DNA from 4 places in the Streptomyces sp. BJ20 genome. Region 1 is predicted to be linked to each of the others. Evidence: riboswitches for the same ligand, from Rfam matches in the RefSeq annotation. Region 1 holds a riboswitch; each other region holds the start of a gene.
The links. A riboswitch is a leader RNA that binds a small molecule or an ion and turns the genes downstream of it on or off. The one in region 1 is predicted to bind cyclic di-AMP.

Region 1 (7,632 bases):
TGGACGGCGAACCGGACCTGACCGTGGTGGCGGAGGCCGCCGACGGCGCCGAGGCCCTCGAACTGGCCCGGGAGCACCGCCCCGACCTGGCCGTCCTCGACATCGCCATGCCGCGCCTGACCGGTCTGCAGGCGGCCCGTGAGCTCTCCCGCACCCTGCCGGAGACCCGGATCCTCGTGCTGACCATGTACGACAACGAGCAGTTCTTCTTCGAGGCGCTGGCCGCCGGAGCCTCCGGCTACGTCCTCAAGTCGGTCGCCGACCGCGACCTCGTGGAGGCCTGCCACGCCACCATGCGGGGCGAGCCCTTCCTCTACCCGGGGGCGGTCAACGCGCTCATCCACAACTACCTCGACCTCGCGCGGGAGGGCCGGTCCCTGCCCGCGAAGGCCATCACCGACCGTGAGGAGCAGATCCTCAAGCTCGTCGCCGAGGGCCACACCTCGCAGCAGATCGCGGACATGCTGGTGATCAGCCCCAAGACGGTGGAGCGGCACCGGGCCAACCTGCTCGCCAAGCTGGGCCTGAAGGACCGGCTCGAGCTCACCCGGTACGCCATCCGGGTCGGCCTGATCGAGCCCTGACCTCCGTCCCCGGCCGCACGGGTTGCCAGACTGGAGCCGGACCGCGCAGCGGTCCCGCCGCCGCCCGCACCCGGGAGAGCCCGCCGATGCCGTACCCGTACGTCCTGCTGTCCGCCGCCGTCTCCCTCGACGGCTACCTGGACGACACCGGCCCGGAGCGGCTGCTGCTGTCGGGCCCGGCCGACTTCGACCGGGTCGACGAGGTACGGGCGTCCGTGGACGCCATCCTGGTCGGCGCCGGCACGATCCGCGCCGACAACCCCCGGCTGCTGGTCAACTCGCCCGAGCGGCGCGCCGCCCGGGTCGCCGACGGTCTGCCCGAGTACCCGCTGAAGGTCACGGTGAGCGGCTCCGGCGACCTGGACCCGGCGGCCCGCTTCTGGCACACCGGAGGCGAGAAGGTCCTCTACACCACCGACAAGGGCGCCGAACGGGCCCGCGCCCTCGGCATCGCCGCCGACGTCGTGCCGCTCGGCGACGCCCTGGACTGGCGGCGGCTGCTGGAGCACCTGCACGAGGTGCGCGGGGTGCGGCGGCTGATGGTGGAGGGCGGCGGCCGGATCCACACCCAGCTGGTCACCCAAGGGCTCGCCGACGAGCTCCAAGTCGTCCTCGCTCCGCTGTTCGTCGGTGACCCGGACGCCCCCCGCCTGTTCGGCCCCGGCTCCTACCAGGGCGGGCGGTTGCGCCTGGTCGAGACCCGGCCCGTCGGTGACGTCGTCCTGACGCGCTACGAGCCCACCGCGCCCGGCACCGGCGCGCTGCCGTCGGCCGCCGACCGCCACTGGCTCGCCCTCGCCTGCAATCTGGCCGGACAGTGCCCGCCCTCCGAAACGGCGTTCAGCGTCGGCGCGGTCGTGGTCGCCGCCGACGGCACCGAGCTGGCGCGGGGTCACTCGCGGGAGGGCGACGACCCGGTGGTGCACGCGGAGGAGGCTGCGCTCGCCAAGGCCGACCCCACCGACCCGCGGCTGGCCGGCGCCACCGTCTACTCCAGCCTGGAGCCGTGCGCCCGCCGCGCGTCCCGTCCGGCGCCCTGTGCGCGGCTGATCCTGGACGCGGGGGTGCGCCGCGTGGTCACGGCCTGGCGGGAGCCGGACACCTTCGTGACGGACGCCGACGGCAGCGCCGTACTGGCGGACGGGGGTGCCACGGTGCTGGTGCTGCCGGAGTTCGAGCAGCGCGCGAAGGCGCCGAACGCGCACCTGCTGGGCGGCTGATCGCGCCCGCCGGGGAAGTGATGTGCATCGGGCCCCGTGGATGCCGTACACTTGTGTTCACCGACGCGGGGTGGAGCAGCTCGGTAGCTCGCTGGGCTCATAACCCAGAGGTCGCAGGTTCAAATCCTGTCCCCGCTACTGAAGGCCGAGGGCCGGAATCCGAAAGGGTTCCGGCCCTCGGTGTTTCTCCGAGAGGGTGCTCGTTACCCGCCCCTCACCCCGCCTTTCACGCACAGTGAGCGAACGGCGTCGCAGCGCATAACAACTGACGAACCGTCAGGTTCGGCCGGTCGTCCGAGACGCAGTCAACTCGCCCGTTTTCGCCCGCTCATGGCGCTTAAGTCCACGCAAAAATCGTTAATGATCAAGAGGAACGGCTTGGAATACGGACCCCGCGTCTATTAACGTTCGATAACGCAGCGCGGTCGTCCCAGCCGTCACAGAAGTCGGCTCCGTGCGCACGCGCCGAATCCCGCAAGGGAACCGGGGAACCACCACCATGGGGTGAATCGGGCGGATACCGCCGTGGAAGCACGGTTCGTATACGCGCGTAGGAGACCTTCCCGCTCCGAACCCGTCAGCTAACCCGGTAGGCGAAGACGGAAGGAAAGGAGCGCGCCCACGTGGCGTCCAACCCGCCTGCCCCCGAGGCCCCGTTCAGGCCGAACGACACCTTCGCGTACGGCGCCCCCGGCGCCGACGAGGGCCCCTTCGAGGAGTGGAACCCCACCGCGGAGTCCGTGCGGCCCGTGCGTGGCCGGCACCGCGTCGCCAAGCAGCGCGGAGGCGGACTGGCCCGCAGCTCCACCGTCCTCGGCGTCGGCGTCATAGCCGCAGTCGGCGCCGGCGGCATGGCCAGTGCCCAGACCGGCAAGCCGCCCGTCTCCATCTCCATGCCCGACCTTCCCAACGTGGGTTCCCTCATCTCCGACGAGGAAACGCCCAAGGGATCCAGCACCCCCCTCAGCGACATCGGCAGGATGGCCGCCGCCGACACCGGCGCCGAGGAGGGCGCCGACGCCGGTGAGGCGCTGCGCGCCCGCATCATGGCCCAGGTCGAGCAGCAGCAGGGACAGGCGCAGAGCAAGGCGCAGGCCGCCGCCCTCGCCGCCGCCGAGAAGGAGGCCGCCGAGGCCGCGGCCAAGGCGGAGAAGGAGGCCAAGGAGAAGGCCGAGGCCGCCAAGAAGAAGGCGGAGGAGGAGGCCGCGAAGAAGGCCGAGGCCGAGCGCCTCGCCGAGCTCGCCAAGCAGTACGCGCTGCCGACGTCCTCGTACACCGTCACCTCGACCTTCGGTCAGGCCGGCGCCTACTGGTCCTCCGGCTACCACACCGGCCTCGACTTCGCCGCGCCCACCGGCACCCTGATCAAGGCGGTCCACACCGGCACGATCACCTCCGCAGGCTGGGACGGCTCGTACGGCTACAAGACCGTGCTCACCCTCGACGACGGCACCGAGGTCTGGTACGCCCACCAGTCGTCGATCAACGTCAGCGTCGGCCAGAAGGTCGCCACCGGCGACGTGATCGGCCGCGTCGGCGCGACGGGCAACGTGACCGGCGCCCACCTCCACCTCGAGGTCCACACCGGCTCCGGCAGCGTCGACCCGGCCGCCTGGCTGGCCGGCAAGGGCCTCAGCATCTGAACCACCCCGGCGGCCCCCTCCCGGCCGCCGACGCCGTGAACGCCGGCAGCCCCGACGACGACCCCCCGACGTCAGGGCTGCCGGTTCCGCATGTCCGGTGCCTTCTCAGCGCCGGTAGGGGTTCTCCCCGTACGCCGGATACGGCGGCTGCCCCTGCGGCGGCCACGCCGCCGGGACGGGCCCGTACGCCCATCCCGCGCCGTACGGCACCCGGGGCGCGGTGAGCCGGGCCGCGTGCTCCAGCGCCGGGCGGGCCGCCGCACGCCGGTGCCACAGCTCCAGCAGCAGCTCCCGCTCCCGCGTCACGAAGTCCGCCCCCGCCTTCCCCGCGCGGCCCCGGTGGCGCAGGAACGCAAGCTGCGTCGCGTACGCCTCGTACTGGGCGACCGCCCGCGCGGCCGGCCTGCCCCCGCGCTCGCGGGCGAACTTCCGGGCGAGGCGCCGCGCCCGCATCGAGCCCAGCGCGAACGGCTCCGACGGGCGCAGCCAGCCCGCCACCGCGTACGCGGGCAGCTCCGTGCGCACGGTCCGCAGCTCCCGCTGCCGCGTCCACACCACCAGCCAGGTCAGCAGCCCGAACGTCGGCACCATGAACGCCCCGTACACCGCGATGAAGCCGAACTGGCCGAGCGTGGCGGAGCCGTTCCACAGGGCGTGCATGCCCATCGCGAGGAGCAGCCCGGCGAGGGGAAGGAGGACGCGGCGCACCCGCTGGCGGTCGGCGGCCAGCGCGGCCGCGCCGAACCCGATGCCGGTGAGCACGGTGAACAGGGGGTGCGCGAAGGGCGACATGACGATGCGGACGAAGAAGGTCGCCGCGGTGACGGAGGCGATGCCGCTGCCGCCGGTGAGCTGATCGGTGCCGAAGGCGTTGCCCAGGTAGAGGATGTTCTCGGTGAACGCGAATCCGGTCGCGGTGAACCCGGCCGCCACCACGCCGTCGAGGATCCCGTGGAAGTCGCGTCTGCGGAACAGGAAGAGCAGCAGCACCGCCGCCGCCTTCGCCGTCTCCTCCACGACCGGCGCTATGACCGTCGCGCCCAGGGTGTCGGCGCCGGCCGGGTCGGCGGTGGTCGTGGCTATCCACCGGGTGGCGAAGCTGTTCGCCACGATCGCGATGAGCGCCGCCGCGCACGCGCCCCAGGCGAACGCGAACAGCAGGTTCCGCCAGGGGCCCGGCTCCACCCGGCCCAGCCACCGGAACGCCGCCAGCAGCAGCGGCACCGGCAGCACGGCCAGCCCCAGACCGACGAGGAAGCCCTGTGTGCCCGTCTGCTCCCGCACCAGCGCGAGGATCACCAGACCGGACAGGGCCAGCAGGGCGACCATCGCTCCGTAGCGGACAGCCGGGCGCTGCCACCAGTGCGGGTGCCGCAGCGTGCTGCCGGAGGCTGCGCCGGGGCACGGCGGGTACGGAGGGCTGCTGGCCACGGAATCGACCCTAACGAGGAAGGGGCAGGGCTGCGTGCCGGCGCGGGGTCCCGGGGGAGGTCAGACGGTGTCCCCGTCCGGGCGGCCGGCGCGGTCGTCGTGCGGTACGCGGCGGAAGAGCAGGTCGTTCACCACATGACCCTTGTCCAGCCCCTGCCGCTCGAAACGGGTGAGCGGCCGGAACGCGGGACGCGGCGCGAAACCGCCGTCCTCCCGGGTGTTCCCGAAGGCGGGGTGCGCGGTCAGCACCTCGAGCATCTGCTCCGCGTACGGCTCCCAGTCGGTGGCGCAGTGCACGATCGCGCCCGGCGCGAGGCGGGACGCGGCCAGGGTCAGGAACTCCGGCTGGATCAGCCGCCGCTTGTGGTGCCGCTTCTTCGGCCAGGGGTCCGGGAAGAAGACGCGCAGCCCGCTCAGCGCGTCCGGGGCGAGCATCTCGCGCAGGAGGATGATCGCGTCGCCGTTCGCCACGCGCACGTTGGCCAGGCCGCGCTCCTCGGCGAGGTGCAGCAGATGCCCCTGGCCGGGGGTGTGCACGTCCACGGCGAGGATGTTCGTGTCCGGGTCGGCGGCGGCCATCTCCGCGGTGGCCTCTCCCATGCCGAAGCCGATCTCCAGGACGACCGGCCGGCCGTTCCCGAACAGCTCGGCCAGGTCCAGTCGGCGGCTGCCGTCGATGTCGAGCCCCCACACCGGCCACAGCCGCTGCAGCGCGTCCGCCTGACCCGCGGTGACGCGGCTGCGGCGGGGCTGGAAGCTGCGGATCCGGCGCTCGAAGTGCGACCCGGCGGGGTCGGCCTTCGGGCCGTCGGGGAAGCGCGGCTCCCCCTTCGCGCGGGTGCGGGGGGCCGGCTCGCCGGCGGTCCGCTCGGCGTGCGGTGCTTCGGGGGTGCTCATCACGGAATCAGACACAGTGCCCTCGATTTTACGGGGACGGCGCGCAGGGCCGCCCGGCCGCGCACGACCGCTCCCGCCCGACGCCCGCTCCCGCCACGCGCGCTCACCGCTCGCTCTCGGCGAGGCACGCCAGCGCCCGGCGGGCGACCTCCCGGCCGATCGGCAGCGAGGCGGTCGCGGCGGGCGAGGGGGCGTTCAGCACGTGGACCGCGCGGGGCGCCTCCCGGATCAGGAAGTCGTCGACCAGCGTGCCGTCGCGCAGCACCGCCTGCGCCCGCACCCCGGCCGCCGTCGGCACCAGGTCCTCGTCCCGGACGGCGGGCAGCAGCCGGCGCACGGCCCGCGCGAAGGCCGGCTTGGACAGCGAGCGGTGCAGCTCCCCGGCGCCGTACCGCCAGTGGCGGCGGGCCAGCTGCCAGGAGCCCGGCCAGGCCAGGGTCGCCCCCAGCTCGCGCGGCCGCACCGTCCGCCAGTCGTACCCCTCGCGGGCCAGCGCCGGGACCGCGTTCGGCCCCACGTGGACCCCGTCGTCCGTGCCCCGGGTGAGGTGGACGCCGAGGAACGGGAACGCCGGGTCCGGCACCGGGTAGACCAGGCCGCGCACCAGCTCGGGGCGGGCCAGCTCGTAGTACTCCCCGCGGAACGGCACGATGCGGGCGCCCGGCTCGTCTCCCGTGAGCAGCGCGATCCGGTCGCAGTGCAGCCCCGCGCAGTTCACCAGCGTGCGGGCGCGCACGATGTCGCCGGCCGCCGTCAGCACGGCCACGCCCCGGTCGGGGCGGCGGTCGATCCGGACCACCTCCGCGCCGTGCCGCACGTCCGCACCGGACGCCTCCGCGAGCCGGCGGGCCACCGCCCCGTAGTCGCAGATGCCGGTGGTGCCGACATGGATCGCGGCGAGGCCCTCGGCCTCCGGCTCGTACTCCGCGATCTGCGCGCCGCACAGCTCGCGCACCGACAGGCCGTTCTCCCGGCCGCGCTGCACCAGGGCGTGCAGCCGGGGCAGCTCCTCGCGCTCGGTGGCGACGATCAGCTTGCCCGTCACCGCGTGCGGGATGTCGTACTCGGCGCAGAACTTGACCATCTCGGCCGCGCCCGACACCGCGTACCGCGCCTTCAGGGAGCCGGGGCGGTAGTAGATGCCGCTGTGGATCACCCCGCTGTTGCGTCCCGTCTGGTGCCGGGCCGTGTCCTGCTCCTTCTCCAGCACGGTCACCCGCGTGCCCGGGGCGGCCCGCCCGATGGCATACGCCGTCGACAGGCCGACGATCCCGCCGCCGATCACCACCACGTCACAGTCGTACGACCCCGCCGCCACCTGCGCCACCTCCCGCGTCGATAGTGCACTGCGCCACTGACAACGGCTTCAAACCAAGGGCGGGGCGGGACAGGGTCAGGCCGTGGTCATCAGCAGCGGGCGGGCGCGCTCGCGCAGCTCGACCACGCGCGGCTCGTCGCCGTACGGCTCCAGCCGGTGCAGCAGGTCCCTGACGTACTCCGTGGTGCGCGCGGAGGAGATGCGGCCGGCCACCTCCACGGCGCGTACGCCCTGCTCACAGGCGGCGTCCAGGTTTCCGGACTCCAGTTCGGCGACCGCGGAGACCACCAGGCGCAGTCCGTGCGAGCGCACGAACTCCTCCGTGGGCTTCGACAGCGCCTGCTCGGTGAAGCGGCGCACCTGCCGGGGCGCCTTCAGGTCCCGGTAGCACTCGGCCGCGTCGGCGGCGAACCGGTCGTAGGAGTAGAAGCCGAGCCAGGTCGGGTCGCTGTCGCCGGGGCGGGACCGCTCCAGCCAGCTCTCCGCCGACTTCAGCGCGGCGCCGGCCGCCTGCGCGTCCCCGGCGCGTGCGTGCGCGC
Region 2 (7,632 bases), 4.3 Mb from region 1:
GACAGCGCCAGCCCTCGTTGCCGATGCTGCTCTCCCTGGCGCGGATCTACGGTACGACCGTCTCCGAGCTGCTCGGGGAGTCGGCCGCCGACCGGGACGCCGTGGTGCGCGCCGCCGACATGGAACCCACGGCGGCCGGCGGCTGGACGTACTGGCAGGCCGGGGCCGCCGGGCGCGGCATGCAGGCGCTGCGGGTGCACGTGCCGCACGGCTCCCAGGGCGACATCGTGCGCGTCCACCCCGGCGAGGAGTGGCTTTACGTCCTCAAGGGGCGGCTGCGGCTGCGCCTCGGGGACACCCTCCACCGCCTGTCCCCGGGCGACAGCGCCCACTTCGACTCGCTCACCCCGCACCGCATCGCCGCGCAGGACCCCGACGGGGTCGAGCTGCTGTTCGTGCACACCCTGCTGCAGAGTCCCATGGCCGCCCTGTGCCTGGGCCCGACCCATGGAGAGACACCGTGACCGGCAAAGACATGGAGGAGAAGTTCCCGCGGGCCCTCTGGGTGAGGCTGTTCGTCTACGTCGTGGTCGGGCACCTCTTCGCGGCCTTCATCTACTTCCTCTTCGAGATCGCGCCGAAGAAGTAGCGGCCACGGGGGGCGAGAACGGGGGCGGGTGTCAGTCGAGCAGCCGCTCGCGCAGCCGCTCCCGGTGGGCCGGGGTGAGCCCGAGTCCCTGCTCCAGGTAGGCGTCCACGCCGCCCCAGGTCTCCTCGACCGTGTCGAAGGCGGCCGCCAGATACTCCTCGCGCGCGTCGAAGAGCGGGCTGAGCAGCTCCATGACCTCGGGGGAGTAGGCGTCGGGGGAGCTGCCGCTGCGCCGCACCTTGTAGCGGCGGTGCTTGGCGTTGGACTTCAGATAGTCCTCGACGATCGCGTCGCGCTCCACACCCACGGCGAGCAGGGTCACCGCCACGGAGAGACCCGCGCGGTCCTTGCCGGCCGCGCAGTGCATCAGCGCGGGGACGCTGTCCTCGGCGAGCGCGCGCAGCACCTGGGAGTGCTCGGAGGTGCGCTCCTTGACGATCATGCGGTACGAGGTGATCATCCGGTCGGCGCCCTGGCCGTCGGCGAGGATCGAGCGCAGTTGGTCCAGGTCGCCGTCGCGCACCATCTTCCAGAACTCCGCGCCGTCGGCCGGGTCGCTCAGCGGCAGGTTGACGTTGCGCACGCCCGGCAGCGAGACGTCCGGGCCCTCCAGCTTCTGGTCGGCCGTGTTGCGGAAGTCGAACACGGTGTGCAGACCGAGCGAGGCCAGGAAGGCGGCGTCCTCCGCGGTGGCGTGGGCGAGGTGACCGCTGCGGAACAGCACCCCGTGCCGCACCCGACGGCCGTCCACCGTGGGCAGTCCGCCCACGTCGCGGAAGTTGCGCACCCCGGTCAGCTGGGGCTCGGTCGACGGGATCTCCTGCGTCACGGACGGCTCCTCCCACTCCGCGCCGTCGCCGCGGCTCGCCGACGGGCACCACTCGACGATACGACATGGCTGCCAAGGGCAATGAGTTGCCGACCGCCCTGGCGACGTTGGATTGTGTCGCTTTCTGTTTGTTCATGAGGGGCAGATTCCGGGTCTGTCGCGCCAAGATCGAGATGTCGCGATTGCGGCGGCTGCCCCATCCAGCTTCGACGTGAATAAGGTGATGTGTCCGAATAGAACCCTTGAGGACAACGTGCCCCGATAGTAATGGAATTGGGGAGGAGGTGCGTGAGCATCGTCATACCGGTGACCGTGTGCTGTCGCCATGCTCACGTAATTTCCCTTCGCAACAAGGGATTTCACCAGCGAGTCGCTCGCGAGATCGACGCACGGTGACGTCGTTCCCCCCTTTCGATCACGGAAAAAGCGGGTTCGCCGGAACCCGCGCTTGTTTCGCCGCGTCGAGGTCGCTTACGTTCCCAACCGATCCGGACGGACGCCTAATCCTGCCGCCGCCCGGAGCCCGCACACACTGACCCGACGTACGGCAGGAGCGGGGGACCCACAGGTACAACTGCCTGTTCCGGGCCCCGGAAACAGGCTTGGGGTTAAGCCGCGCGGCAACGCGGCCGGACATCTCCAGTCCGCACCCGACAGCTCACCTCGTAGGCGCCGGAGAGGAATTCGTCATGCCCGCGAAGGGTAAGCACCGCCGTACCAAGGCTCAGCGTTTCACCCGCTCCATCGCCGTCGCCGGAACCGGTGGCGCCGCTCTCGCCCTGCCGTTCCTCGGCGCCACCGGCGCGCACGCCGCGACGCCGCAGTCCGCCCCCGAGGCGTCGGTCCGGTCGCTGGCCGTCACCGGCCAGCAGGCCAAGGCCGAAAAGGGTGACGAGGCCCGCACGTACACCGTGAAGGCCGGCGACTACCTCGCCAAGATCGCCGAGGCCGAGCACGTCGACGGTGGCTGGAAGCAGCTCTACGCGGACAACCGCGAGGCCGTCGGGGACGACCCGTCGCTGATCCACCCGGGCCTGAAGCTCTCCATCGACGGCAAGGCCGCCAAGAGCGCCCCGAGGCAGTCCACTTCGCCGCAGGCCGCCAAGCCCGCCGCGCCCAAGGCCGAGAAGCCGGCCGAGAAGCCGGCCGAGAAGCCCGTGCAGAAGGCCGCCGAGGAGTCCTCCTCCAATGAGGCGTCCTCCAACGAGGCGTCCACGCAGACCGCCCCCGCCTCCGGCTTCACCTCGCCGGTGCCCGGCGGCGGCGTCGGCACCGCCTACAAGGTGGCCGGCAGCATGTGGTCCAGCGGCTACCACACCGGTGTCGACTTCAGCGTCCCGACGGGCACCTCCCTGAAGGCCGTCGGCGCCGGCACCGTCGTCTCCGCCGGCTGGGGCGGCGCGTACGGCAACCAGGTCGTCATCCAGCTGAACGACGGCCACTACGCCCAGTACGCCCACCTGTCCTCGCTGTCCGTCTCGGCGGGCCAGACGGTGACCGCCGGTCAGCAGGTCGGTCTCTCCGGTGCGACCGGCAACGTGACCGGCCCGCACCTGCACTTCGAGATCCGCACCAGCCCGAACTACGGCTCGGACGTGGACCCGGTCTCGTACCTGCGCGGCAAGGGCGTCTCCCTCTGACCCCTCGCGGCACCCCTTCCTGACACGCGCGCCGGAGGCCGGCCCCGATCCACGGGGCCGGCCTCCGGTGTGTCCGGGGCCCGTTCCGGGCGCGGGGCCGTACCTATTCCTGGCTTGGCCAAACCTTGAAGTGGCTTATCTCACCGCGCGTCAACCCCCGCCTACGGTCGCGTAGGTCACATCCGAAGGTGAATCATGTCCGGCTGTGGCAGACGATTCGAAGAGTGACAAGGCAACAGTGATCGGGTCGTACGTGGCGGTGGGGGACAGCTTCACCGAGGGAGTCGGCGACCCCGGCCCCGACGGGGCGTTCGTCGGCTGGGCCGACCGGCTCGCCGTTCTGCTCGCGGACCGCAGGCCCGAGGGCGACTTCCGGTACGTCAACCTCGCCGTACGCGGCAAGCTGCTGGACCAGATCGTGGCCGACCAGGTCTCCCGGGCCGTCGAACTCGCCCCGGACCTGGTCTCCTTCTGCGCGGGCGGCAACGACATCCTGCGCCCGGGTACCGATCCGGACGAGGTGGCCGAGCGCTTCGAGGAGGCGGTCGCCCGGCTCACGGCGGCAGCCGGCACGGTCCTGGTGACGACCGGGTTCGACACCCGCCGCGTCCCGCTGCTCAAGCATCTGCGCGGCAAGATCGCCACGTACAACGGGCACGTGAGGGCGGTCGCCGACCGGTACGGCTGCCCCGTGCTCGACCTGTGGTCGCTGCGCAGCGTGCAGGACCGCAGGGCGTGGGACGCCGACCGGCTGCACCTCTCGCCCGAGGGGCACACCCGCGTCGCCCTGCGCGCGGGTCTCTCCCTCGGCCTGAAGGTGCCCGCCGACCCGGAGCAGCCGTGGCCGCCGCTCCCGCCGCGCGGCACCCTGGAGATCCGCCGGGACGACGTCCACTGGGCCCGCGAGTACCTGGTCCCGTGGATCGGCCGCCGCCTGCGAGGCGAGTCCTCGGGCGACCACGTCACGGCGAAGGGGACGCTGTCGCCGGAGGACATCCGCTCGTGGATCGCCAAGGTGGCATGACGCGGGGGCCGGGGTTTCCCGGCCGCTGTCCCTGGATGTGGCCGGTGCGGTCGCAGCGCCAGGGGTGGGGTGACCGGGCGCGTGAGGCGTGTGCGGGTGGGTGCGTGACTGGTTGCGCAGTTCCCCGCGCCCCTTCGGGGCGATGTGCTCGCGCGTCTTGACGGGGTGGGGCGGGGCACGCCCTCAGGGGCGCGGCGCGTCGGGGGTTCGGGGGCGGAGCCCCCGTGGCGGGAGGTCAGGCGCCCGCGTGGGCAGGGCCGGGAGCGGTTTCCACAACCGCCCCCGCCCACGGAGCCGCCGCACATAATGGAAACTCCGATCGATTCCCTCTGGAGGTACCGTGGCCGCTTCTTCCGCCCCCCGGGCAGGGCTCAGCGCCCTGCGGCCGCCGGCCTTCGGCGCGGAGCCGGCCGGTGAGCGCATGGCGCGGATCCGCAGGTCCCCGCACTTCGCGAACGGCGTGTTCCAGAATCCGGGCGGTCCGGCCCGTATGCGTCCCTCCGGGTCGGGACGTGACATGGCCAAGCAGTTCCTCGACAAGGACGCCCGCTCCCGCCGTGCCCCGCGGGGCACGATCCCGGTGCACCCCACCACCCTCGCCGACCTGACCCGCCCGCCCGCGACCGGACTGCGTCTGACGTGGACGGGCCACTCCAGCGTGCTCGCGGAGATCGACGGACAGCGGGTGCTGTTCGACCCCGTGTGGGGTGAGCGCTGCTCGCCGTTCCCCTTCGCGGGACCGAAGCGGCTGCACCCCGTGCCGCTGTCGCTGGCCGCGCTCGGCCCGGTGGACGTCGTGGTGATCTCCCACGATCACTACGACCACCTGGACATGCCGACGATCAGGGAACTGGCCGGCACGGACACGGTGTTCGCCGTGCCCCTCGGCGTGGGCGCCCATCTGGAGCGCTGGGGCGTCTCCGCGGACCGGCTGCGCGAGCTGGACTGGCAGGAGTCGACGCGGGTCGGAGGCCTCACCCTGACCGCGACCCCGGCCCGTCACTTCTGCGGACGGGGCCTGCGCAACACCCAGCACACCCTGTGGGCCTCCTGGGCGGTCGCCGGCGAGCGGCACCGGATCTACCACAGCGGCGACACCGGCTACTTCGAGGGCTTCCGCGACATCGGCGGGGCCCACGGCCCGTTCGACGCGACGATGATCCAGGTCGGCGCGTACTCCGAGTTCTGGCCGGACATCCACATGACCCCCGAGGAGGGCGTCCGCTCGCACCTCGACCTCCAGGGCGGCAAGCCGGGCGGCGTGCTGCTGCCGATCCACTGGGGCACCTTCAACCTCGCCCCGCACCCGTGGGCGGAGCCGGGGGAGTGGATGGCGGACGCGGCGGAGGCGGTGGGCCAGACCGTCGCCTTCCCGCGGCCGGGTGCCCCCTTCGAGCCGGGCGGGGAGCTGCCCACCGAGCCCTGGTGGCGTCCGCTCACCCGACCCGTCCCGCGCGTCTGGAACACCGGGGTCCCGCCGCGGAACGAGGAGACCCCCAGCGGCGACCTCGACCTCGCGGGCGACCGCTGACCCGTCGAGCGGCCCGTGCCGTGGAGACGCTCCACGGCACGGGCCTGAGTGTCACACCCCGCTGCCAGACTGCCGGCTGTGATGATCGACAGTCTTGATGTCTCGTACGGCGACATGTGGGGTTCCCACGAGGGGCCGACCCACCCGAACCCCATACCGAACGCGCTCGCGGCCCGCAGACATGAGGCCGGGATGGCGTACGCGGTCCTGCTCTCCTCGCGGGAGCGACCGCTGGCCATGGTCGAGCGATGGCCGCGCGGGATGTGGCGTGTGTACCTGTTCGACGACGCGTCCCGGCGTGTGCGCATGATCGACTTCAAGCCGTTCGGCACGGGGATGCTGCTGGCCCACCGGAACACCCGATTGACCGGGGGCGACGAGGAGACCTCGACCGTCGAGGTACTCTCCTGCCGCGCGCCGGAGTTCGGTGACTGGCAGGTGTTCGCTCCGTTCCTGGCCCAGCAGGGCCATGAACCCGCTCCGACCGTGGTCCTGAACGACGTGTCGGTGGACGAGGGAGCCGGGCCACTACGCCCCACCGGCATCGAGCAACTGTTCGTGCCGGGCCCGCGCGACACCCCGGACGGGCCGGCCGTCGTCGAGCTCGGCGACGCCGGTGCGGTGCGGATCACGTCGGGGCGGCTGGCGGTCTCGGACCCCGGCTGGGTCAGCGAACCCCGGACCGTCACCGTGCCGCCGGGCGAGTATCCGGTCACGCTGGCGCTCCTGCGCAGGACGCCCTGGCTCAGGGTCGCCGCGGCCAAGGTGACGCTCCTGGACGCCCCGCCACACGCTTGGGAGATGGCCCTCCGCCCCGACGAGGACCCGGAGCTGCTCGGCGAGGGCGAGTTCTACGGGGTCGGCGTCGACACCGGCACCGTGGCCTTCATGGACGCGACCCGGACGGTCAGCGAGGAAGCGTTGGACGAGGAGGTGTTCCTCCCCCTCTCCTTCGACGACCGCCCCGGCGTCGAACTGCCCGGCACGGAGACCGAGCCGAACCTCATCGCCTTCAGCGCCGGCTGGGGCGACGGGTCCTACCCCGTCTGGATCGGCCGCACCGAGGACGGGCAGGCCTGCTGCGTCGTGGTCGACTTGCGGCTCTACCCCTCCGACGAGGAGAAGCAGGTCCCCGGCGGGCCCGGGCCCTCGCACGCGTAGCCACCGCCTGGCCCGGCCGTCGGCGTGTCGTCCTCGGCGAGTGCCGCCCCCAGGGGCCGGCGAGGATCGCGTCGTCCAGGGTGATGCCGAGGTGGCCGAGGACCCCATGACCCGCCTCCCTCAGCCCCCGGGCATCGCCTGCCGGGGCGAGTGCGGAGCATGATGCCCGTCCCGTGCGGAGCACCCGCACCCCGGCCCCCGGTTCCTCCGTACGGCGGACACCACGGTCGTGGCGCGGCCGGACCGGCGCGAAGGTGGCAGCGGACGCCGGTTCCGGTGACCCGGGCCCGCGCCGTACTACACCACGCCGCAGGACGGGGGCCGGCCATGTCGCACACAGGCACGCTCGTCCTCATCATGGCCGCGGCCGTGCTCGCCCCGCTGCTCGCGAAGGGGGCGGCACGGCGGGTCCTCGTCCCCCTCGTCATCTTCGAGATCGCCCTGGGCATCCTCGTCGGCCCCGACGTCCTCGACCTGGCCCGGCCCGACCAGGTCATCGACGTTCTGGCGGACCTCGGACTGGCCATGCTGATCTTCCTCGCCGGATACGAGATCGAGTTCGCGGCCGTCCGCGGCGTCACCCTGCGCCGGGCCGCAGGGGCCTGGCTCTGCTCCCTGGGCCTCGGCATCGCACTCGCCCTGTGGATCAGCGGTGGTGACACCTACCGGGCGTTCGTCATCGGCACGGCCCTCACCAGCACGGCGCTGGGCACCGTCCTGCCCATCCTGCACGACCGCGGCGAACTGCGCACCCCTCTCGGGACGGTCGTCTCCACGTTCGGAGCGGTGGGCGAGTTCGGACCCATCGTCGCGATGGCGCTGCTGCTCAGCGGGCGGAAGCCGGGGCAGTCCGCGGCC
Region 3 (7,632 bases), 6.6 Mb from region 1:
CAGCAGCGCAAGCTGATCCAGTCCGGAGAGGGCGACGAGGCGTTCCGGCGGCGGGCCAACCAGCATCTGGACGCGATGCTCGCCCTGTGCGAGACCGTGCGCTGCCGCCGCGGCCAGCTCCTCGCCTACTTCGGCCAGGAGCCGTCCGGGGAGAACTGCGGCAACTGCGACACCTGCCTCGCCCCGCCGGAGACCTGGGACGGCACGGTGGCGGCGCAGAAGGTGCTGTCCACGGTGGTGCGGCTCCAGCGGGAGCGCGGGCAGAAGTTCGGCGCGGTGCAGATCGTGGACATCCTGCTGGGCCGCCGTACCGCCAAGGTGATCCAGTTCGACCACGACCAGCTGTCCGTGTTCGGCATCGGTGAGGAGCTGAGCGAGGCCCAGTGGCGCGGCGTCGTCCGCCAGTTGCTCGCCCAGGGACTGCTCGCGGTCGAGGGCGACTACGGCACGCTGGTGCTGACCGAGGCCAGCGGGTCGGTGCTGCGGCGCGAGCGTGAGGTGCCGCTCCGCAAGGAGCCCGAGAAGCCGGCCACGTCCCGTTCGGGCGGCGGGGCGGGCCGCGACCGCAAGGCGAAGGCGGCGGCGGCCGAGCTGCCGGAGGCGCTCCAGCCGGCGTTCGAGGCACTCCGCGCCTGGCGCGCCGAGACGGCCAGGGAGCAGGGCGTCCCGGCATACGTGATCTTCCACGACGCGACGCTGCGGGAGATCGTCACGGTGTGGCCCACCTCGGTGGAGCAGCTCGGCGGGATCAGCGGCGTGGGCGAGAAGAAGCGGACGACGTACGGGGAGGGGGTCGTGGAGGTGCTGGCGGGTCTGCCGGCACCGGGATCGGCACCGGCACCCGCACCGGACGCCGCCGCGCCCGACGCACCCGGGGAGGCCCCGGACGACTGGCCCGAGGAGGAGCCGGACTGGTCCTGAACAGCCCCGGCCGTCGGGCCGCCGTGGCCATCCGGTCACCAGGCCTGTCCCGCCGCCCGGCCACCTAACTACCTCGAACCACCTTGGTGACCTCGGCCACCGGGCCGCCCGGCCGCCCGGCCACCGGGCCATCCGGCCGCCTCGGCCATCCGGCCGCCCCAAGCCGCCCGGCCCAGGCCGCCACGTCGGTGGGTGTCAATCGTGTCGGTGCGCGTCAGTCGTGGTCGGCCGGGCCGCCAGGTCCGGCACCACGCGTCGGCCGCGCAGGCGGCCGGAGCGTCGGTCACGGCAGCGCCGTCAGCCCCGGTGCGAACGTGATCAGCAGCGGGACCAGCGGCACCAGCGACGCCGCCGCGGTCGTCAGGGCGCGGTGGCGGCGGCCCAGCCGCGGGGGCGGCTCCAGCAGGCGGTCGACGCGTTCGCCGAGCAGCCGGTGGCTGGAGGAGCAGGACAGCACGCCCCGGTGCTGGTTCAGCTCGATCAGCGCCAGCGCGGTGGTCAGATGCCCGCAGCGCCGGGAGGCCGTGTCGTCGGCGGACAGCTCCACCAGCCGGTGCGTCTGCTCGCAGAAGTGGGCGAACAGCGGGACGCGCGGGAAGCCCGCCGCCAGCGCCGCCGACAGATGCAGCAGCCAGTCGTGGCGGGCCCGGGCGTGACCGCGCTCGTGCGTGAGGACCGCGTCGAGCTGATGGTCCGTGAGCCGCTGCAGCGCACCGGTCGTGACGATCAGCTGGGGCGGGCTGCCCGGCATCCACCAGGCGTCCGGGTACTCCTCCTCCAGCACCAGCAGCGGCCCGCGTCCCTCGGGGAGCCCCGCCGGAAGGTCGGGCGCGCGGTCCCGCAGGTGTGCGCGGGCGCCGGCGCGACGGCGGCGGGCCTCGACCAGCTCACGGGCGAGCACCGCCGTGGTCCAGGCGGCGCCGCAGGCCAGCAGCACGGTGAGGACGGCCGTCCACGGCGAGGCGTGCGACAGGTCGTAGGCGGCGGTCACGGCGGGCGGCGCCGGGGCGAACAACTGCGCGCGCACGGTGCCGAAGACGGCGGCGGCGCCCAGCGCCAGGGCGGTCAGACAGCACAGCAGCACGGTGGCGACCAGGCACTGCCACACCCACAGGGCGACGACCGGCTCCCGTTCCGGCCACTTCGCCCGGGTCAGCAGGCGGGGGACGGGCACGGCGGCGGTCACGGCGACCGCACTCAGCAGGAGCAGGCAGTACGTCATGCCACGGGCTCCGATTCCTGTCGGAAGAAGCGGCTCGGGGGCGTGCGGCGGTGCGGTGCGCGCGGCATGGAGGACGAACGCACCGTCCGATGCCAAGTATGACGGCGAAGGACGGTGCGAGTCAGCGTGGTTGTGCGCCTCGGCAGGGCCGGAAGGGTCAGGACGCGGGGACCACCCGTCCCGTCACCTCGCCGAGGCCCACCCGAACCCCGTCCGGTCCCGGCGCCCAGGCGGACAGCGTCACCACGTCGCCGTCCTCCAGGAACGCCCGCTTGCCGTCGGGGAGTTCGAGCGGGTCGCGGCCGTTCCAGGTCAGCTCGAGCAGGGAGCCGCGCTCCCGCTCGGAGGGGCCGCTGACCGTGCCGGAGCCGTAGAGGTCGCCGGTGCGCAGGGATGCGCCGTTCACCGTCATGTGGGCGAGCTGCTGGGCGGCCGTCCAGTACATGGTGGAGAAGGGGCACTCGGAGACGTCGTGGCCGTTGACGGTCACGGTGATGCGCAGGTCGTAGCCGCCGGGCTCCTCACCGGAGTCGTCCAGGTACGGCAGCAGGCCGTGGGTGCGCGCGGGCGGGGCGACGCGGGCCTCGTCCAGGGCGTCCAGCGGGGTGATCCACGCCGACACCGAGGTGGCGAAGGACTTGCCGAGGAACGGGCCGAGGGGCACGTACTCCCAGGCCTGGATGTCGCGGGCGGACCAGTCGTTGAGCAGGCACAGGCCGAACACGTGGTCGCGGTAGGCGCTCAGCGGCACGGGCCGGCCCTGCGCTGAGGGGACGCCGACGACGAAGCCGACCTCGGCCTCGATGTCCAGCCGCACGGACGGGCCGAAGACGGGGGCCGCGTCGGCGGGCGCCTTGCGCTGCCCGGAGGGGCGCACGACGTCGGTGCCGGACACCATCACGGTGCCGGAGCGGCCGTGGTAACCGATCGGCAGGTGCTTCCAGTTGGGGGTCAGGGAGTCGGCGGCGTCGGGGCGGAAGATCTGCCCGACGTTCCGCGCGTGGTTCTCCGAGGCGTAGAAGTCGACGTAGTCCGCGACCTCGAACGGCAGATGGAGGGTCACCTCGGACAGCGGGTGGAAAAAGGGTTCGACGGTCTCCCGGTGCGCCGGGACCGTCACCCACGCGGTGAGCGCGCGCCGCACGTCCGACCAGGCCGTGCGGCCCGCCGCGAGAAGCGGGTTGAGGGTGGGGCGGGCGAGCAGGGAGGCGTAGGGGGAACCCAGGGCGTGTGCCGCCGCGCCGGCGTCGAGGACGTGGTCGCCCAGCCGGACGCCCACGGTGCGCTCCGCCGAACCGGGGAGCGAGAAGACGCCGTACGGCAGGTTGTGCGGGCCGAAGGGGTCGCCCTCGGGGACATCGAAGGGGGGCATCGGGTGCTGCCTCGCTTTCGTGTGCGCGGGTGGGCCACGTGTCCGTGGCCGTGCCACACGTTACGGGGTCGCGTCCCGGTGGGCTCCTGTTATAGGGGACGACTCCCGGAGCCGGGGCCGGGGGGAGCGCACCCTGTTCCGGTCAAAAGGGAAAACGGGCCTCAACCGGTCGCGTATTGCCGGTACAAGAAGGCAAAACGCACCCAATGCGCGGGCATACGGGCGCGGTGAATCGGACGGTCCTCTTGTCCGTATTCTCTGATCATGGCCGCACCCACCGATTGTTCTCTCATCGCCACCGACCTGGACGGGACGCTGCTGCGCGGTGACGACACCCTCTCCGACCGCTCCCTCGCCGCCCTCGCCCGTGCCGGGCGGGCCGGTGTCCGGCACCTCGTGGTGACCGGCCGGCCGGCCCCCAGGGTGCGGCCGCTGCTCGACGACCTCGGCTGCACGGGGCTCGCGGTGTGCGGACAGGGTGCGCAGGTCTACGACGCCGCCGCGCGGCGGATGCTGTGGTCGGTCCGGCTGGACCGGGAGCTGGCGGAGACCGCGCTCGGCAAGATCGAGGCCGAGGTGGGGGAGGTGTACGCCGCGGTCGACCAGGACGGGGTCGACGGGGTGACGCTGATCGAGCCGGGCTACCGGATGCCGCACCCGACGCTGCCGGCGGTGCGGGTGGAGCGGCGCGACGACCTGTGGGCGCGGCCGATCAGCAAGGTGCTGCTGCGCCACCCGGAGCTGTCGGACGATGCCCTGGCGGCGGCGGCCCGGTCCGTGGTCGGCTCGCTGGCCACGGTCACCATGTCGGGGCCGGGCACGGTGGAGCTCCAGCCGTGCGGGGTCACCAAGGCGACCGGTCTCGCGCTGGCCGCCGAGCACCTGGGGGTGCGCCCCGGGGAGACGGTCGCCTTCGGGGACATGCCGAACGACATCCCCATGTTCCGGTGGGCGGGCCACGGCGTCGCCATGGCCAACGCGCACCCCGAGCTGAAGGCGGTGGCCGACGAGGTCACCCTGTCGAACGAGGACGACGGCGTGGCCGTCGTCCTCGAGCGACTCTTCGGGCAGACGGCCGGTCTCGGCCGTCAGAGGTCGGCTCAGTACGCGCCGAAGACGTTGTCGATCGAGCCGTAGCGGTCGGCGGCGTAGTTGCAGGCCGCGGCGATGTTGGCGACCGGGTCGAACGGGTCGAAGGCGGTGCCGGGCACGTGGTACGCCTGGAAGGTCGGGTCGATGACCTGGAGCAGGCCCTTCGACGGGGTGCCCTTCGCGGCGTTGGAGTCCCACAGGTTGATGGCGGCCGGGTTGCCGGACGACTCCCGCATGATGTTGCGGTGGATGGAGTCGTAGGAGCCGGGGATGCCGTTCTGCGCCATGACGTCCATCGCCTCGCGGATCCAGCCGTCGAGGTTGTCCGGGTACGCGGTCGTGGAGGCGGCGGTCGTGGTCTGGGCCGAGGGGGCCGCGGAGGCGCTGGTGGCGCCGAACAGCGGCAGCGCGACCACGGCGACGCCGGTGCCGGCGACGGCGAGGGTGCGGACGAGGCGGCGACGCGACGAAGCGATGACGGGCATGTCTGGGTTCCTCTCCTACGCCTGCGAGGTGAGCTGTCGGGTTCGGGCGGGAGAGTGCCCGGCCGTGCCCCTGCGGGCATGGCTTCACCCCGAGCCGTCCCGGCGCGGTGTCCGGTACGGCGGCTTACCTGGGTCCCCCGCTCCTGCCGTGCGTGAGTTGGTCGTCGGGTGTGATGCGGGTGGCGGCAGGACTCGGCGTCCACCCGGCAGGCCCGGAACGTATGCGAGAGCACATGTCGGGAACAAGTGCGACGATCACGCAGAACACCGTTTGATCTTGAGATGGGTGGTTTTGCGCCCTTGATCCTTTGCGATCGCCAAGCGTCAACTCCGTTGTGTGGAGCGGGGAGACGGGTGTGTGCGAGGGTGTCCCGGAGGCCGCCGGGTGCGTGACTCACCTCACGGGACGGCGGCCGTGGGCGCGTTTGCGACCAAGAGGAATTCGCCCACCAATGACGGCAAATCGGACTCGGGGGTGGTGCAGGATGGTTCACGGGTCACTGTGTCCGGGAAGCCGAGGTATGTCCGTTGTTATCAGCCGATCAAAAACACTCCGCTTCTGATCCCGTATCGCCCTTCTTGTGACCCCGGGCCCTGGCGGTGATCGAAACCTGACCGGATACGCTGACTCGAGTGGTGGCAGCGACCTATCGACAAACCGTGTAACCGCCAGCAGACACCAGCAGACAGGAGACCCCTCGTGACCGTCGTCGGGCCGTTCGGGCTGAGCGTGCGGGACCAGGCTCTGGAAGCCGATGTCCAGGCCGGATTGACGGCTGTCGAGGAAGGGCTGCTCGAAGCCACCAAGAGCGAGGTGCCGTTCATCACGGAGGCCGCCCAGCACCTGGTGCGGGCCGGCGGCAAGCGGTTCCGCCCACTGCTCGTCATGCTCTCCGCCCGGTTCGGCGACCCCTACGCGCCCGGCGTCGTGCCGTCGGCCGTCGTGGTGGAGCTCACCCATCTGGCCACGCTGTACCACGACGACGTGATGGACGAGGCCGAGGTGCGCCGGGGCGTCGCGAGCGCGAACACCCGCTGGGGCAACTCGGTCGCCGTGCTCACCGGCGACTTCCTCTTCGCCCGCGCCTCGCACATCCTGGCCGACCTCGGCCCGGAGGCCGTGCGGGTGCAGGCCGAGGCGTTCGAGCGGCTGGTCACCGGCCAGATCCTGGAGACCGCGGGCCCGCAGGACGGCCGCGACCCGGTCGACCACTACCTGGACGTGCTCGGCGGCAAGACCGGCTCCCTGGTCGCCGTCTCCTGCCGGTTCGGCGCGATGATGTCCGGCGCCGACGAGACCGTCGTCGACGTCCTCACCCAGTACGGCGAGCGGCTCGGCGTCGCCTTCCAGCTCGCCGACGACGTCCTCGACATCGCCTCCGACTCCCACGAGTCCGGCAAGACCCCCGGCACCGACCTGCGCGAGGGCATCGCCACCCTCCCGGTGCTGCGGCTGCGCGAGCGGGCCGCCCGGCTCGGGCTCGCCGAGGACCTCGCCCTGTGCGAGCTGCTCGACTCCGACCTCACCGACGACGCCCGGCACGCCGAGGCGCTGCGCCTGCTGCGCGCCCACCCCGCGCTCGGCCAGGCCCGCCGGGACACCGTGCGCTACGCCGAGGAGGCGCGCGCCGCCCTCGCCCCGCTGCCCGACGGGCCCGCCAAGTCGGCGCTCGTCGAGCTGTGCGACGCCGTGGTGCACCGGGCCGGCTGACCCGCCCCCGCCGTCCCCGTACGCCTCCGGCACCCGGGTGACCCCTACGGGGCGGGGGAGGCTCCCTCGTCCCGTGTCATACCGCAGCAGTACGCGCGGTTGAGCCCGCGGTCTGACGATTCCGTCCCGCGGTTTTGGTCAGATGGACCACGACGGACAACACCACTTCTCACCGGTTCGGGTGAGAATGGCGGCTCGGGCCGAACTGGTGCGACGACACGGGACGGAAGCCGCCGCGACGACGGAGGGCACACATGGCACCGTACGAATCCTACGACACGACGACCGCGGGGGAGGTCGAGGAGCCGCGCGCCGGGCGCCGCAAGGCCGCGCGATACGTGGTCCCCGTCACCGTGATGGGCGTGGCGGCCGCGACGATCGGACTCGTCCCGGCGCTCGCCGACTCCGGCGACCCCGACCTGCCGGACATCACCGCGGCGCAGCTCATCGACAAGATCGCGCAGTCGGACGTGGAGCGGCTGTCCGGCACCGTGAAGATCACCACCGATCTGGGGCTGCCGAGCCTCGGCGGGCTGGAGAGCGGCCTGCTGTCCGGCGCGACGGGCGGCGAGGACGGCGAGGGCGGCTCCTCCGCCGACCCGTCCGGCCGGCTCACCGAGCTGGCGTCCGGCACGCACACCCTGCGCGTCGCCGCCGACGGCCCGGACCGCCAGAAGCTGTCCCTGCTGGAGAACGCGGCCGAGTACAGCCTCATCCACAACGGCAAGGACGTCTGGGGCTACGACAGCGCCTCCAACGAGGTCTACCACGCCACCGTCGACGAGGCGGAGGCCGAGGAGCGGAGCGCGCAGCAGCCTCCTGCCACTCC
Region 4 (7,632 bases), 450 kb from region 1:
ACCGCGTCGACGAGGTGCGCGCCGCCCAGCGGGAGGCGGTCCCGGACGAGGCGCAGTACCAGCAGGCCATCGCCCGCACCGGCGGCCTGACCCGCGACACCCTGCACAGCATGGTGCTGGACCGGGTGCTGGAGCGCGCCGCGCGCGACGCCGGGGTGACCGTCTCCGACCGCGAGGTGCAGCGCACGCGGGCCGAGTTCGAGGAGCAGGCCGGCGGCGCGGAGGCGCTGGAGGCCGCCTGGCTCCAGCAGTACGGCGTGCCGCCGCAGCGCCTCGACGAGAACCTCCGCCTCCAGGTGACCGCGCAGAAGCTCGCCCAGAAGCTCGGCACCGACACCAGCCGGCCCGAGTTCTGGAAGGCGCTGTCCGACGCGAGCAAGGAGCTCGACGTCGATCTCAACCCGCGCTACGGCGAGTGGGACGCGGAGAAGAGCAGCCGGGTCGACGCGAAGACGCCGTGGGTGAAGGACGTCACCGCCGTGGCCGGGCCGCCGCTGGGGCTGTGACGTGGGCTAGTTTCGAAGGGTGAACGCAACCAGCCCCGCCCCGGCCCCCGAGGCCGCCCCCGGCCGTGTCGTCCTGCTCACCACCAGCCACCGGGTCGCGCCGGGACTGCTGTCCTGGCCCGCCTGGCAGGCGCTGCGCGCGGCCGACCGGGTGCTGTGCGCGGACGGCGCCCATCCGCAGCTGCCGTACCTGCGGGAGGCGGGGACAGCCGTCGAGGAGTACGCGCCCACCGCCGAGGAGGTCGTCGACGCCTGCGCCGGCGGACGCACGGTGGTCGTCGTCGCGACCGGCGAGGGCGAGCCCGCGCTCACCGACGGACTGGCGCGGATGGCCGGCGGCGGCCGGGTCCGCATGCCGGAACTGGAGCTGCTGCCCGCCTCCTACGACCTGCCCGGTGCCCGCCTGCTCGATCTGGTGCAGGTCATGGACCGCATCCGCGCCGAGTGCCCCTGGTCCTCGCAGCAGACCCACAAGGGCCTCGCCAAGTACGGCATCGAGGAGGCGTACGAGCTCGTCGAGGCCATCGAGGACGGCGACCGGGACGAGCTGCGCGAGGAACTGGGGGACGTGCTGCTCCAGGTCGTCTTCCACGCCCGCATCGCCGAGGAGCACGCGGAGGAGCCCTTCTCGATCGACGACGTGGCGGGCGGGATCGTCGCCAAGCTCGTCCACCGGCATCCGCACGTCTTCGGGGAGGAGACGGCGCGGACGCCGGAGGAGGTCAAGGCGCACTGGATGCGGACGAAGGCGGAGGAGAAGCGGAGGGAGTCCGTCACGGACGGGGTGCCGGTGGGGCAGCCGGCGCTGGCGCTGGCCACGAAGCTGGCGTCGCGGGTCCGTTCGGCGGGGCTGTCCGTCCCTCTTCCCTCCGGGGAAGGGGTCGGGTACGAGCTGCTTGCGCTCGCCGCGCGGGCGGAGGCGGAGGGGGTGGACGCGGAGGCGGCCCTCCGGGCTGCGGCGCGTGCGTACCGGGACGCGATCCGCGCCACTGAACAGGACGCGCGCGCCTGACCTCCCACTTCGGGGGCTCCGCCCCCGAACCCCCCGTTCGCGCAGTTCCCCGCGCCCCCAGAAAGGGGCGCGGGGAACTGCGCGATCAGCCACGTACTCACCCGCACATGCCCTGCGCGCCCAGCCACCCCGCCCCCGCCCCCGCTGCCGCAGGCCCCCGTTAGGGTCGCCCCATGCCTGACCAGTCACCCCCCGCCCCCGACCTCTTCACCTGGGAGTTCGCAGCCGACCCCTACCCCGCCTACGCCTGGCTCCGCGAGCACGCCCCCGTGCACAGAACCAAGCTCCCCAGCGGCGTCGAAGCCTGGCTGGTCACCCGTTACGCCGACGCCCGTCAGACCCTCGCCGACCACCGCCTGTCGAAGAACCCCGCGCATCACGACGAGCCCGCGCACGCGAAGGGGAAGACCGGCATCCCGGGTGAGCGGCAGGCCGACCTCATGACACACCTGCTGAACATCGACCCCCCGGACCACACCCGTCTGCGCCGCCTGGTCAGCAAGGCCTTCACCCCCCGACGGGTGGCCGAGTTCGCACCCCGCGTGCAAGAACTCACGGACGACCTCATCGACCGCTTCACGCGCGGCGGCGACACCGCCGATCTCATCCACGACTTCGCCTTCCCCCTCCCCATCTACGCCATCTGCGACCTGCTCGGCGTCCCGCGCGAGGACCAGGACGACTTCCGGGACTGGGCGGGCATGATGATCCGTCACGGCGGCGGCCCGCGCGGCGGGGTGGCGCGGTCGGTGAAGAAGATGCGCGGCTACCTCGCCGAGCTGATCCACCGCAAGCGGCAGGCGCTGCCCGCCGAGCCCGTCCCCGGCGAGGACCTCATCTCGGGTCTGATCCGCGCCTCCGACCACGGCGAGCACCTCACGGAGAACGAGGCCGCCGCGATGGCGTTCATCCTCCTCTTCGCCGGCTTCGAGACGACGGTCAACCTCATCGGCAACGGCACCTACGCCCTGCTCACGCACCCGGAGCAGCGGGAGCGTCTGCAGCGGGCGCTGGCCGAGGGGGACCGCGGGCTGCTGGAGACCGGGGTGGAGGAACTGCTGCGCTTCGACGGCCCGGTGGAGCTGGCGACCTGGCGGTTCGCCACGGAGCCGGTCGTCATCGGCGGGCAGCGGATCGAGACCGGCGACCCGGTGCTCGTCGTGCTGGCCGCGGCCGACCGGGACCCGGAGCGGTTCGCCGACCCGGACACCCTGGACCTGGGCCGCCGCGACAACCAGCACCTCGGGTACGGGCACGGCATCCACTACTGCCTGGGCGCCCCACTCGCGCGCCTGGAGGGACAGACCGCGCTCGCCACGCTTCTGACGCGTCTTCCGGACCTCCGGCTCGCCGCCGATCCGGCCGAACTGCGCTGGCGCGGCGGCCTCATCATGCGGGGACTCCGCACGCTTCCGGTGGAATTCTCCCCTCCGCGTTCAGGACAGACCTGACCTTCCTGTCCGTGCCCGGGGGTCGGTGTGCGGAAACCTGAGGCATGCTCAACTCTGTGATCTTCATGTGATCTGCACGGCATGAACTTGTGACAAGTGATCGACTGCCTATACGTTCACCCATCAAGTACGGCGCGCCGCACGGTTCTGCTCGCCGTACCGGTCCTTGTTGCCGAGTGAAAGGCTTCCGCATGCTCTCCGGGAACGGCCGACACCGTCGCCCCCGCCAGGCTCCGGCTCTGCTCGTCGCCGCCGGGGTGACCGGATCCGCGATCGCGATCCCGCTCCTCGGGGCGGGCGCCGCCAGCGCGGCGGACGGTGAGACCTGGGACCGGGTCGCGGAGTGCGAGAGCGGCGGCTCCTGGAGCCAGAACACCGGCAACGGCTACTACGGCGGCCTGCAGTTGACCCAGGACGACTGGGAGAACTACGGCGGCCTGGAGTACGCGCCCAGCGCCGACGCGGCCAGCCGCAACCAGCAGATCACCGTGGCCGAGAGAATCCTCGCCGACCAGGGCGTCGGCAAGTGGCGCGCCTGCGGCCTGCTCACGGGCCTGAACCAGGACACCGCGTCCCCGAACGTCGACCCGGGGGTCCCGACCGGCACGGACCGGGACGACACCCGGACCGGTGGGACGAGCACCCCGTCCGGTTCGCCGGAATCCGGCGCTTCGTCCTCTTCTCCCTCCCCGTCGGCCACGTCGGGTTCATTCGATTCGTCCGATGAGGCGAAGGGTGACGCGGACGCTGGTGCCTCCCCGTCCGTCTCCGCCTCCCCCGAAAGTGATGAGTCGGACAAGTCCGAACAGAGTACCGGTTCTTCGGTCGTCACCGAGTCCGAGGACAGCGGTCCGGGCCGCCATCGCGGCCCCAGCGCGCAGGAGGACGAGGCCGCCGACGCCGGGACCCCGTCGTCCGGCCGGCACGCCTCGCCCTCCGCGGACACGCCCGCGGGCATCGCCGACGACCGCTACACCGTCCAGGGCGGGGACAGCCTGACCTCCATCGCCGACTCCCTTGCCCTGACCGGCGGATGGACGGCGCTCTATGTCGAGAACCAGCAGGTCATCGGCGACGACCCGGACCTCATCCTGCCTGGCCAGCGGCTCCTGGTGGACACCGGAACCGCCGAATAGCGGCGGGAAACGGGCGGCCGAAGGCGCCTGTGGGCGACGGCAGTTGACGGAGCGATAAGGGCTGAATGTCCGTAATAAGGACTGTGAGAGATAGGTCTCAGAGGCCCTGATCATCTTTGATATTCCACCGATCGCGTGCTTACGGTCGTGACCGCTCGCCATCGCGGGCCCCGGCTGCCGCCACGCCGAATCCTGCCAGTGGCAGCACGGGAACAGTCGTCGCGTCATGCGCCGTAGGCAGGAGCGGGGGACCCAGGTAAGTGCCGCGACCGGACGGTTGACGTCCGGTTCGGCTCGGGGTGAAGCCGCGTCCCGGGAGGGGCGTGGCCGGGCAACTCAACCGGCCCGAACCCGACAGCTCACCTCGTAGGCGTCGGTGAGGGGATCCATCCATGCTGTTTTCCGGCAAGGGCAAGCACCGTCGTCCGTCCAAGGCCACTCGCGCCATCGCCATCGCCGGTGTCACCGGCGCCGCCGTCGCCGGCCCGCTGATGGCGTCCGGCACCGCCTCCGCGGCCACCGCGTCCGAGTGGGACGCCGTCGCCCAGTGCGAGTCCGGCGGCAACTGGTCCATCAACACCGGCAACGGCTACTACGGCGGCCTGCAGTTCTCCGCCTCCACCTGGGCCGGCTACGGCGGCACCCAGTACGCCGCCACCGCGGACCAGGCCACCAAGGCCCAGCAGATCGAGATCGCCGAGAAGGTCCTCGCGGGCCAGGGCAAGGGCGCCTGGCCGGTCTGCGGCACCGGCCTGTCCAACGCCGCCTACGACGGCGGCTCCGCCGAGGGCTCCTCGCAGGAGTCCGGCTCCACCGAGTCGCGTGAGAGCGAGCAGAAGGCCTCCCGCTCCGCCGAGCGCCCGGCCGCTCCGAAGGCGGAGAAGAAGGCCGAGAAGAAGACCGTCACCACCCCGACCGGCAAGAAGGTCGAGAAGGGCGACGGCGAGTACAAGGTCGTCAAGGGCGACACCCTCAGCTCCATCGCCGCCGAGCACGACGTCAAGGGCGGCTGGGCGAAGCTGTTCGAGCTGAACGACGACATCGTCGACGACGCCGACCTCATCTACCCGGGTCAGCAGCTGCACCTGAAGTAAGGGCGGACCGCCAGGTCCCTCCCCGTCTCCACGGGCTCCCCGCCCCGGTGCGTTTCTTCCCCCGTGCGCACCGGGGCGGGGTCATGTCCGGACGCATTCCGGTCACGGTTTCCCGAACCGGCTTTGTTCCGTTCGGAAACAATTTACTCTCGGTTCTGTCCATGAGGCGGGCGGCGAGATGGCCGATCGCCCGGAGCCGGTTAGGCTCGGACCCGCAGGGCCCCCGCGGCCCCGCTCACCCGCGTCACATCCCAAGAAGGAGATGCTCGTGCCGTCCATCGACGTCGTCGTAGCCCGGGAAATCCTGGACTCCCGAGGCAATCCCACGGTCGAGGTCGAGGTCGGCCTCGACGACGGCAGCACGGGTCGTGCCGCCGTCCCGTCCGGCGCCTCCACCGGCGCCTTCGAGGCCATCGAACTCCGTGACGGCGACGCCGGCCGTTACCTGGGCAAGGGCGTCGAGAAGGCCGTGCTGGCCGTCATCGAGCAGATCGGCCCGGAGCTCGTCGGCTACGACGCCACCGAGCAGCGCCTGATCGACCAGGCGATGTTCGACCTGGACGCCACCGACAACAAGGGCTCCCTCGGCGCCAACGCCATCCTCGGCGTCTCGCTCGCCGTCGCGCACGCCGCCTCCGAGGCCAGCGACCTGCCGCTGTTCCGCTACCTGGGCGGCCCGAACGCGCACCTGCTGCCGGTGCCGATGATGAACATCCTGAACGGCGGCTCGCACGCCGACTCCAACGTGGACATCCAGGAGTTCATGATCGCCCCCATCGGCGCGGAGTCCTTCTCCGAGGCGCTGCGCTGGGGCGCCGAGGTCTACCACACCCTCAAGAAGGTGCTGAAGGGCAAGGGCCTGGCAACCGGTCTCGGCGACGAGGGCGGCTTCGCCCCGAACCTCGGCTCCAACCGCGAGGCCCTCGACCTCATCCTCGAGGCGATCAAGGAAGCCGGCTACACCCCCGGCGAGCAGATCGCCCTGGCCCTCGACGTGGCCGCCTCCGAGTTCTACAAGGACGGCGTCTACACCTTCGAGGGCAAGGAGCGCACGGCCGCCGAGATGACCGAGTACTACGCGGAGCTCGTCGCCGCGTACCCGCTCGTGTCCATCGAGGACCCGCTGTTCGAGGACGACTGGGAGGGCTGGAAGGCTCTCACCGCCCAGCTCGGGGACAAGGTGCAGATCGTCGGCGACGACCTCTTCGTCACCAACCCCGAGCGCCTGGCCCGCGGCATCGAGGAGGGCGCCGCCAACGCCCTGCTGGTGAAGGTCAACCAGATCGGCTCGCTGACCGAGACCCTGGACGCCGTCGAGCTGGCCCAGCGCAACGGCTTCAAGTGCATGATGTCCCACCGCTCCGGCGAGACCGAGGACGTCACCATCGCCGACCTCGCCGTCGCCACCAACTGCGGCCAGATCAAGACCGGCGCCCCGGCCCGCTCCGAGCGCGTCGCCAAGTACAACCAGCTGCTGCGCATCGAGGAGATCCTCGACGACGCCGCGGTGTACGCCGGCCGCAGCGCGTTCCCCCGCTTCAAGGGCTGAGCGCCGCTCGCGTAGGAAGCGTCGTACGTACGTCCCCGTACCCGGTCCCGTACCGTGTGCGGGGACGTACGCGTGTATGAGACCGAACGAGAGGCGGGAACATGGCGGTGAAGGACCGGGACCGTTTCTCCACCGCGACCAGGATCCGGCTGATCGGTGAGCAGACCGCGGCCCGGGTCTACCGCTCCCAGACCAAGCGGCAGGCCCGCCGCTCGCGGCTGACCGGCCGCGCGGCCCTGCTCGCCCTGGTCCTCTGCTCCCTGGTCGTGGCCCTCGCCTACCCGATGCGGCAGTACGTCTCCCAGCGCGCGGAGATCGCCGACCTGCAGAAGGAGCAGGACGAGACCCGCCGGCGGGTCGAACGGCTGCGCGACCTGAAGGCCCGCTGGCAGGACGACGCGTACGCCGAGCAGGAGATCCGCAGGCGCCTGCACTACGTCATGCCGGGGGAGACCGGCTACATCGTCGTCGACCCGGCCGGCGCCGACCCCACGCGCGGCGACCTCCGCGCCGCCGACCGCCCCTGGTACGCCAACGTCTGGGACGGCGTCGACAAGGCCGACGCCGCCGCCCAGTGACCCGACGGAACACCGCAGAAAGACACGTATGGACACCCCTCCGCCCACGACCCCGCGTACCGAGCCCACCGACGCGGACGTCGAGGCCTTCAAGCAGCAGCTCGGCCGCCCCCCGCGCGGGCTGCGCGCCATCGCGCACCGCTGTCCCTGCGGGCAGCCGGACGTCGTGGAGACCGCGCCGCGGCTGCCCGACGGCACACCCTTCCCGACGCTGTACTACCTGACGTGCCCGCGGGCGAACTCCGCGATCGGCACGCTGGAGGCGAACGGCGTGATGAAGGAGATGACCGAGCGGCTGGCCGCCGA

Region 2: it holds a riboswitch for cyclic di-AMP, as region 1 does, so the genes downstream of both, MTR79_RS12750 (M23 family metallopeptidase) here and MTR79_RS32230 (M23 family metallopeptidase) in region 1, are expected to answer to the same signal.
Region 3: it holds a riboswitch for cyclic di-AMP, as region 1 does, so the genes downstream of both, MTR79_RS02790 (transglycosylase SLT domain-containing protein) here and MTR79_RS32230 (M23 family metallopeptidase) in region 1, are expected to answer to the same signal.
Region 4: it holds a riboswitch for cyclic di-AMP, as region 1 does, so the genes downstream of both, MTR79_RS30095 (transglycosylase family protein) here and MTR79_RS32230 (M23 family metallopeptidase) in region 1, are expected to answer to the same signal.

What each region holds. Positions count from the first base shown of each region.
Region 1 is NZ_CP094918.1:7,151,472-7,159,103, reverse strand. Features, by position in the region: gene MTR79_RS32245 (response regulator transcription factor) at 1-584, shown strand, start outside; gene MTR79_RS32240 (dihydrofolate reductase family protein) at 671-1,804, shown strand; tRNA gene MTR79_RS32235 (tRNA-Met) at 1,869-1,942, shown strand; cyclic di-AMP (ydaO/yuaA leader) riboswitch at 2,258-2,415, shown strand; gene MTR79_RS32230 (M23 family metallopeptidase) at 2,428-3,447, shown strand; gene MTR79_RS32225 (PrsW family intramembrane metalloprotease) at 3,553-4,878, opposite strand; gene trmB (tRNA (guanosine(46)-N7)-methyltransferase TrmB) at 4,939-5,775, opposite strand; gene lhgO (L-2-hydroxyglutarate oxidase) at 5,879-7,102, opposite strand; gene MTR79_RS32210 (hypothetical protein) at 7,169-7,632, opposite strand, start outside.
Region 2 is NZ_CP094918.1:2,809,604-2,817,235, forward strand. Features, by position in the region: gene MTR79_RS12735 (XRE family transcriptional regulator) at 1-464, shown strand, start outside; gene MTR79_RS12740 (DUF6126 family protein) at 461-589, shown strand; gene MTR79_RS12745 (tyrosine-protein phosphatase) at 621-1,418, opposite strand; cyclic di-AMP (ydaO/yuaA leader) riboswitch at 1,939-2,103, shown strand; gene MTR79_RS12750 (M23 family metallopeptidase) at 2,108-3,058, shown strand; gene MTR79_RS12755 (SGNH/GDSL hydrolase family protein) at 3,297-4,082, shown strand; gene MTR79_RS12760 (MBL fold metallo-hydrolase) at 4,423-5,613, shown strand; gene MTR79_RS12765 (DUF4241 domain-containing protein) at 5,695-6,774, shown strand; gene MTR79_RS12770 (cation:proton antiporter) at 7,102-7,632, shown strand, end outside.
Region 3 is NZ_CP094918.1:581,652-589,283, forward strand. Features, by position in the region: gene recQ (DNA helicase RecQ) at 1-921, shown strand, start outside; gene MTR79_RS02775 (M56 family metallopeptidase) at 1,205-2,143, opposite strand; gene fahA (fumarylacetoacetase) at 2,301-3,515, opposite strand; gene MTR79_RS02785 (HAD family hydrolase) at 3,780-4,652, shown strand; gene MTR79_RS02790 (transglycosylase SLT domain-containing protein) at 4,616-5,092, opposite strand; cyclic di-AMP (ydaO/yuaA leader) riboswitch at 5,098-5,266, opposite strand; gene MTR79_RS02795 (polyprenyl synthetase family protein) at 5,793-6,803, shown strand; gene MTR79_RS02800 (DUF2092 domain-containing protein) at 7,058-7,632, shown strand, end outside.
Region 4 is NZ_CP094918.1:6,704,144-6,711,775, reverse strand. Features, by position in the region: gene MTR79_RS30115 (SurA N-terminal domain-containing protein) at 1-506, shown strand, start outside; gene MTR79_RS30110 (nucleoside triphosphate pyrophosphohydrolase) at 526-1,518, shown strand; gene MTR79_RS30105 (cytochrome P450) at 1,692-2,969, shown strand; gene MTR79_RS30100 (transglycosylase family protein) at 3,161-4,105, shown strand; cyclic di-AMP (ydaO/yuaA leader) riboswitch at 4,325-4,493, shown strand; gene MTR79_RS30095 (transglycosylase family protein) at 4,498-5,199, shown strand; gene eno (phosphopyruvate hydratase) at 5,468-6,748, shown strand; gene MTR79_RS30085 (septum formation initiator family protein) at 6,850-7,326, shown strand; gene MTR79_RS30080 (DUF501 domain-containing protein) at 7,355-7,632, shown strand, end outside.